One region of the Candidatus Pelagibacter sp. HIMB1587 genome, then DNA from elsewhere that is predicted to be linked to it. Evidence: riboswitches for the same ligand, from Rfam matches in the RefSeq annotation. Region 1 holds a riboswitch; the other holds the start of a gene.
What was found. A riboswitch is a leader RNA that binds a small molecule or an ion and turns the genes downstream of it on or off. The one in region 1 is predicted to bind glycine.

Region 1 (3,424 bases):
ATCAAGCTTTGCCTGTTCTCTATCTTTTATTTTTTGTTGTTCATCAAAAATATTTATTTCGTGATAATGTAGCGCATGCAAAGCTGCAGCAGTAGGAGATGGAACCCATGCACAATTTGCACCTGCTTTTAAATGTCCAGTTTTTTGCTCCATCATATCTTTCATTTTATCTGGCATTGCCCACATACCTTTTCCAATTTGAGCTTTTCCAGAAAATCCACATTTTATTCCAATATCAACATTATTGTTTTCATAGGCTGTAATCCACTTTGAAGTTTTCATGTCACCTTTTTTAATCATCGGACCAGCTTCCATAGAGGTGTGCATTTCATCACCAGTTCTGTCTAGAAATCCTGTATTTATAAAGAAAACTCTATTTTTTAACGATCTAATGCACTCTTTTAAATTAGCTGAAGTTCTTCTTTCCTCATCCATTATTCCAATCTTGCAGGTGTATTTTGGCAAACCTAAAACTTCCTCAACTTTTGAGAAAAGCAAATCAGTAAATGCAGTTTCATCTGGTCCATGCATTTTTGGTTTCACAATATAAATAGAACCAGTTCTTGAATTGTTTTTTTTTTTAATATCATGAAGGGCAGCAGCTGTAGTAATGAATGCATCCATTATTCCTTCTGGAACTTCACTACCATCTTTTAAAATTATTGATGGATTAGTCATTAAGTGACCAACATTTCTAACTAGCAGTAAACTTCTTCCATGAAGCTTTAAACCTTTTCCATCTTTTGAAATATAGCTTCTATTAGGATTAAGTTTTCTTTCAAATAATTTTCCTTCTTTTTCAAATTTTGATTTTAGATCACCTTTCATTAGACCTAGCCAATTTCTGTAACAAACAATTTTATCTTCTGCATCTACAGCAGCTACACTATCTTCGTTATCACATATAGTTGACACCGCAGATTCTAAAATTATGTCACTAATACCAGCATGATCTTGTTGAGCCGCAAAAGCTCTTGAATCTTTTAAAATTTCTATATGTAAATTGTTATTTTTTAAAATTATTGCAGACGGGTTGTCAGCTTCACCCCTATGACCAATAAACTTATTCTCATCTACCAAATCATAAATATCAGCACCTTTTAAAGCTTTAAATTTTCCATACTTAACCGCGAAACTTGTAATTTTTTGCCAACTCAATCCTGCTAATGGAAAATATTTATCTAAAAAATCTCTTCCATATTTTATTACCATCTCACCTCTTAACGGATCGTATCTTTCAGATACGCTATCTTCTGATTGTTCAATTACATCTGTTCCATACAGACTATCGTATAAGCTCATCCATCTAGCATTAGCTGCATTTAATGTGTATCTCGCATTCATAACTGGTACAACAAGTTGAGGCCCTGCAATACTTGTTATTTCCTCATCAACATTTTGAGTTGATATTTCAAAATCGTCACCTTCTTCTTTCAAATAACCAATTTCTGTTAGAAATTTTTTATATTCCGACAAATTAAATTCATTTCCCTTATTTTTTATATGCCAATTGTCTATTTGTTTTTGTAAGTCTTCTCTAAATTTTATTAATTCTTTATTTCTAGGTGCTAATTCATTGACTGTTTTCTCAAACCCTGACCAAAAATTATCAACAGATAGATCTGTTTCTTTTAATAGCTCGTCGCTAATAAATTGAGAAAGTTTTTCAGATACTTTTAAAGTATTTATATTTATATATTTTTCTTGCATATCACCTAAATTACCCCATCTGTATTTTTGCCTGAGAGTTTTGCTCCTTCGGCGGAATTAATTCTCTTTCCAGAGTGTTATGCAACTATCGGTCCTTTTTACCTGAGAGTTTCCGGGGTGGTTGCTCCTTCGGTGCTAAATTTATTAGTCTCTCCCGATAGCAAAGTATGTATCTTCTTCTAGAAAAGAGTCAATTAATAACAATTACACTTTAAATTAAATATCATTTTATTGCCTTTTTTATGAATTAACCATCCGCTATAACCATATTATGAAAAATTATCTTAATTTTGAAACTGAGATTAAAGATTTAGAGACAGAATTGGAAAAATTAAAAGATCCCTACAATCAAGAGGGATTGTCAGAAGTAGATACGCAAAAAATTTCAAAAACACAAGTTGAGTTAGATCAAAAATTAAATGATATATATTCAAACCTAGATCCATGGCAAACCACCATGGTTGCAAGACATGAAGACAGACCAAAGTCTAAATTTTTCATAGATAATTTATTCGAAGATTTTATTTCTCTATCTGGAGACCGTTACTATGGAGAAGATAAATCTGTACTTACAGGTTTTGCAAAATTCAATGGTTATTCGGTTTTGGTTATTGGCCAAGAAAAGGGTGAAGATTTAGATAGTAGAATTGAAAGAAATTTTGGGATGATGCGACCTGAGGGTTACAGAAAAACTATTCGATTAATGAATTTAGCAAATAAATTTAAAATTCCAATTATCTCTTTTATAGATACGCCAGGTGCTTATCCTGGTGTTGGTGCAGAGGAAAGAGGTCAAGCTGAGGCAATAGCAAAATCGATTGAATGTTGCATGGAACTTAAGGTGCCAACTATTGCAATAATTATAGGAGAAGGTGGCTCAGGTGGTGCGATTGCATTAGCATCGTCTAACAAAGTTATCATGCTAGAAAATGCTATTTATTCAGTTATATCTCCTGAAGGCTGCGCAACTATATTGTGGAGAGATCCAAAAAAAATGCTTGATGCAGCAAAAGCAATGAAGCTTTCTGCAAAAGATTTATTAAAATTAAAAGTTATTGATGAAATAATCCCAGAACCTTTAGGTGGTGCTCACAGGGATAGAGACCTGATGCTAGACAATGTTAGAAAATCTATTTCTAAAAATTTAGATCAATACAAAGAAATGACTTCAGAAGATATAACGAATGAAAGAAAAAATAAATTTTTAAAAATTGGAAGAAATGATGGTTTTATGAACAATGTAGAAGATTTAAGCAATTTGACTATTAAGAAAAATAATTTTGATAATATTTTCAAATCAAAAAAATTATTATTTGGTATTGGTGCAGGTTTATTATTTTTAGTTTCCTTATTTTTTCTTTTTTAAGAATTATAAAGCTCCATGGCAATGTTTAAACTTCTTGCCTGATCCACAGAAGCAAGGTTCATTTCTTCCCATTTTTTTGGTTTGTGGTTTTGGATTTACTCTTTCCTCATTGGAAGGTCTTTCTTCTGTTATAACTTTTAAATTCATTAAAATTGTAACGTAGTCTAATTTTAGTTTTTCTAATAAATTTGAAAATAAATCAAAAGCTTCTTTTTTATATTCAACTAAAGGATCTCTTTGACCGTAAGATCTTAATCCAATTACTTGTCTAAGTTGTTCTAAATATTGTATATGTGATTTCCAATTCAAATCTATTGTTTGCAAAAATATTCTTTTTTCAATTTCTTT
Region 2 (3,424 bases), 590 kb from region 1:
TGGTACAAATATCACCTGGCTCAAAAATCAAATTTAAAGAGATAAATTTATCTGATGCTGAAACTTTGTTTAAATTATATGAGATGGACACTCAGAACTTACTTAATCAAATATAATGAATATTATCAGAAAACTTCCTGGACCCTTCTTAGTATTTCTAGGTGCATGTAGTCTTAGTTTTGGAGGTTTGATTGTAAAATCATTTGAGGGAGCAACTCTTTGGCAAATATTATTTTGGAGAACGGTATTCTTCCTAATTGTTATTAGCTTGTATTTAACTTTAACTTATAAGAAACAAGTATTTAGATCCTTTTATAATTTAGGATTTCCTGGTTTCTTTGGTGGATTTATTTTATCACTTGGTTTTAGTGGTTATGTGTTCGCCATGTATAACACAACAGTTGCTAATGCTAATTTTATAATTCAAACACAAACAATCTTTTTAGCAATATTTGGTTACTTTTTTTTAAAAGAAAAAATTTCAGCAATTACTCTTACTTCAATAATTCTTGCAATTTCAGGAATACTTTTAATGGTTGGAAGTTCTTTATCTCCAGGTCAAATGTCTGGAAATATTGCAGCTTTCATAATGCCAATATCCTTTGCTACATTAATTTTGGTAGTAAGAAAATATCCAACTGTTGATATGGTTCCTGCTCAATTTGTTGCAGGTGTTTTTGCGTTGTTAATAGGTTTCCTAATGTCAGAAAAAATAATGATATCTCCTAATGATATTTTTTTAGGATTTTTAGCTGGGTTTTTACAATTAGGATTAGGTTTTATCTTTATTACTATCGGAGCTCAACGAACACCATCGGCAATGGTTGGAATCATAATGCTAACAGAAGCAGTGCTAGGTCCCTTATGGGCGTGGTTGTTTATAAATGAACAGCCACCGTTCATAGTAATTATTGGAGGATCAATAGTTATTTTTGCAGTTTTACTTCAATTTTACAATTTATATACCTCAGAAAAAAAAGCGATCTAATAACATTTGACATTAAACAGTATTTATTAGAATATTTGTTAACGGGAGAGATCACAAACTTTGTGACACCGAAGGAGCAACCGCCCAGGAAACTCTCAGGTAAAAGGACCGTATTATATTAACTCTGGAAAGAGATTGAGTTCTCGCCGAAGGAGTAAAACTCTCAGGCAAAAATACAGATGGGTACGACAGAGTTAGTATGGGAAAAAAAACATCTTTAAACAAACTTCATCAAGATAACCAAGCTAAATTTGTAGAATTTGCTGGATATGAAATGCCCATACAATACAGCAAAGGGATTGTTGAGGAGCATAAATTCACAAGATCAAATTCAGGTATTTTTGATGTGTCTCATATGGGTCAATTATTTATTCATGGTGGAGATGACTTAACTGCTGATCTTGAAAAAATTTTTCCACTTGATTTAAAAAATTTGAAACAAAACTGTTCTAAATATAGTTTTTTAATGAACGATAGTGCTGGAATTCATGATGATTTGATAATCACTAAAATTGAAAAAGGATATTTAATTATTTTAAACGCAGCATGCAAAGATAATGATTTTAAAATTTTATCAGATTTACTGAACAGTAAATATGAAATGGTTCTTGATGATCAAAGAGCATTAATTGCAATTCAAGGTCCAAAGTCAGTTGAGATTTTAAATGACATAATAGAAGGTGTTGAAAAACTTAATTTTATGACAGGGAACTGGTTTGATTATAAAGATCAAAAAGCTTTTGTTACAAGGTCTGGTTATACTGGAGAGGATGGTTTTGAAGTGTCTATTAATAACGATTTAGCCGAAGGATTTACTCAGAATTTGATGGAAAAAGGAGCACAACTTATAGGACTTGGGGCAAGAGATACCTTGAGATTAGAGGCTGGATTGTGCTTATATGGACATGAACTTGATACAGAAAAAACACCAATTGAAGCAAACTTAAAGTGGGCGATTTCTAAAGAGAGAATTTCAAATGGTGGATTTGTTGGTTCTGAAAAAATTATGAAAGAAATAGAAGAGGGTACCTCTAAAATTAGAATTGGCATCAAGCCAGAAGGAAGATTGATTGCTAGAGAAAAAACTAAAATATTTGATGAGACAGAAAAACTTATTGGTGAGGTTACAAGCGGAACTTTTGGCCCAAGTGTAAATGGTCCAATAGCAATGGGCTACATAGATAAAGAGTTTTCCAAAGTTGATACAAAAATTTTACTGGAAGTAAGAGGAAAAAAACATCCTGCAAGTGTTTGCGGGTTACCATTTTATAAAAAAAGTTACGTGAAAGGAGTAAACTAATGAGTGAAGTTAAATTTTCAAAAGAGCATGAGTGGATTACAGTAGAGGGCGATGTTGCCACCATTGGAATTACAAAGCATGCAACAGAAATGTTGGGAGATATTGTTTTTGCTGAGTTACCTGAAAAAGGTTCAAGCGTTGAAAAAGATGGCACAGCAGGAGTAGTTGAGTCAACTAAAGCTGCAAGTGATGTTTATACTCCAGTAAGTGGTGAAGTAGTTGATACTAACCAAGCTATAGTAGATGATCCTGCTAAAATTAATGAAGACCCTGAGGGATCAGCTTGGTTTTTCAAACTTAAATTGAAAGATAGTTCAGAAATGGACAGCTTAATGAATAAAGAAGAATACGATAAATTTGCAAAGGAGAGTGCTAGCTAATGTTACATAACTCACAAAAAGACTTTTTAAAAAGACACATTGGGCCTTCAGAAGAAGATCAAAATAAAATGCTGAAGGAGCTTAATTATAATTCATTAGACGATTTAATAAAAAGTACAGTTCCAGAAAAGATACAATTGAAAGATGGATTAAATATAGGAGAGTCTAATTCTGAGTATGAAGCATTAAGAAAATTGAAAGCAATTTCAAAAAAAAATCAAATTTATTCTAATTTTATTGGCATGGGTTACTATGGAACTTACACTCCGTATGTAATTTTAAGAAATATTTTAGAAAATCCAGGTTGGTATACATCATATACTCCTTATCAGCCTGAAGTAGCACAAGGAAGACTAGAAATGCTTCTAAACTTTCAGCAAATGATTGTTGATTTCACTGGCATGGATATTGCAAACGCATCTTTGCTTGATGAAGGAACAGCAGCTGCAGAAGCTATGGGATTAAGTCATAGATTAAATAAAAAGGATAGTAATTTAGTTTTTGTTTCAGAAAATTGTCATCCACAAACAATCGATGTAATTCAAACAAGAGCAGAGCCAATGGGATTAAAAGTACTTGTTGGCAATGAAGATAAAGTATTGGATCAACTTAAAGAGGATTTAGTTTGTGGAATTCTTCAATATCCTGGAACTTTAGGAGACATCAAAGATCCAAGTGAAGCCATCAGTAAAATTCATAAAAAAAATGGAAAAGCTGTATTAGTTTCTGATTTATTAGCTTTAGCGCTACTTAAAA

Region 2: linked by a shared signal. The riboswitch ahead of gcvT (glycine cleavage system aminomethyltransferase GcvT) and the one ahead of ACTTBE_RS04600 (malate synthase G) in region 1 are both predicted to bind glycine.

The regions. Positions count from the first base shown of each region.
Region 1 is NZ_JBNAJJ010000002.1:24,349-27,772, reverse strand. It holds gene ACTTBE_RS04600 (malate synthase G) at 1-1,710, opposite strand, end outside; glycine riboswitch at 1,790-1,877, opposite strand; gene ACTTBE_RS04595 (acetyl-CoA carboxylase carboxyltransferase subunit alpha) at 1,982-3,076, shown strand; gene secA (preprotein translocase subunit SecA) at 3,080-3,424, opposite strand, start outside.
Region 2 is NZ_JBNAJJ010000002.1:618,979-622,402, forward strand. It holds gene ACTTBE_RS07665 (biotin-dependent carboxyltransferase family protein) at 1-116, shown strand, start outside; gene ACTTBE_RS07670 (DMT family transporter) at 116-988, shown strand; glycine riboswitch at 1,020-1,109, shown strand; gene gcvT (glycine cleavage system aminomethyltransferase GcvT) at 1,188-2,288, shown strand; gene gcvH (glycine cleavage system protein GcvH) at 2,288-2,668, shown strand; gene gcvP (aminomethyl-transferring glycine dehydrogenase) at 2,668-3,424, shown strand, end outside.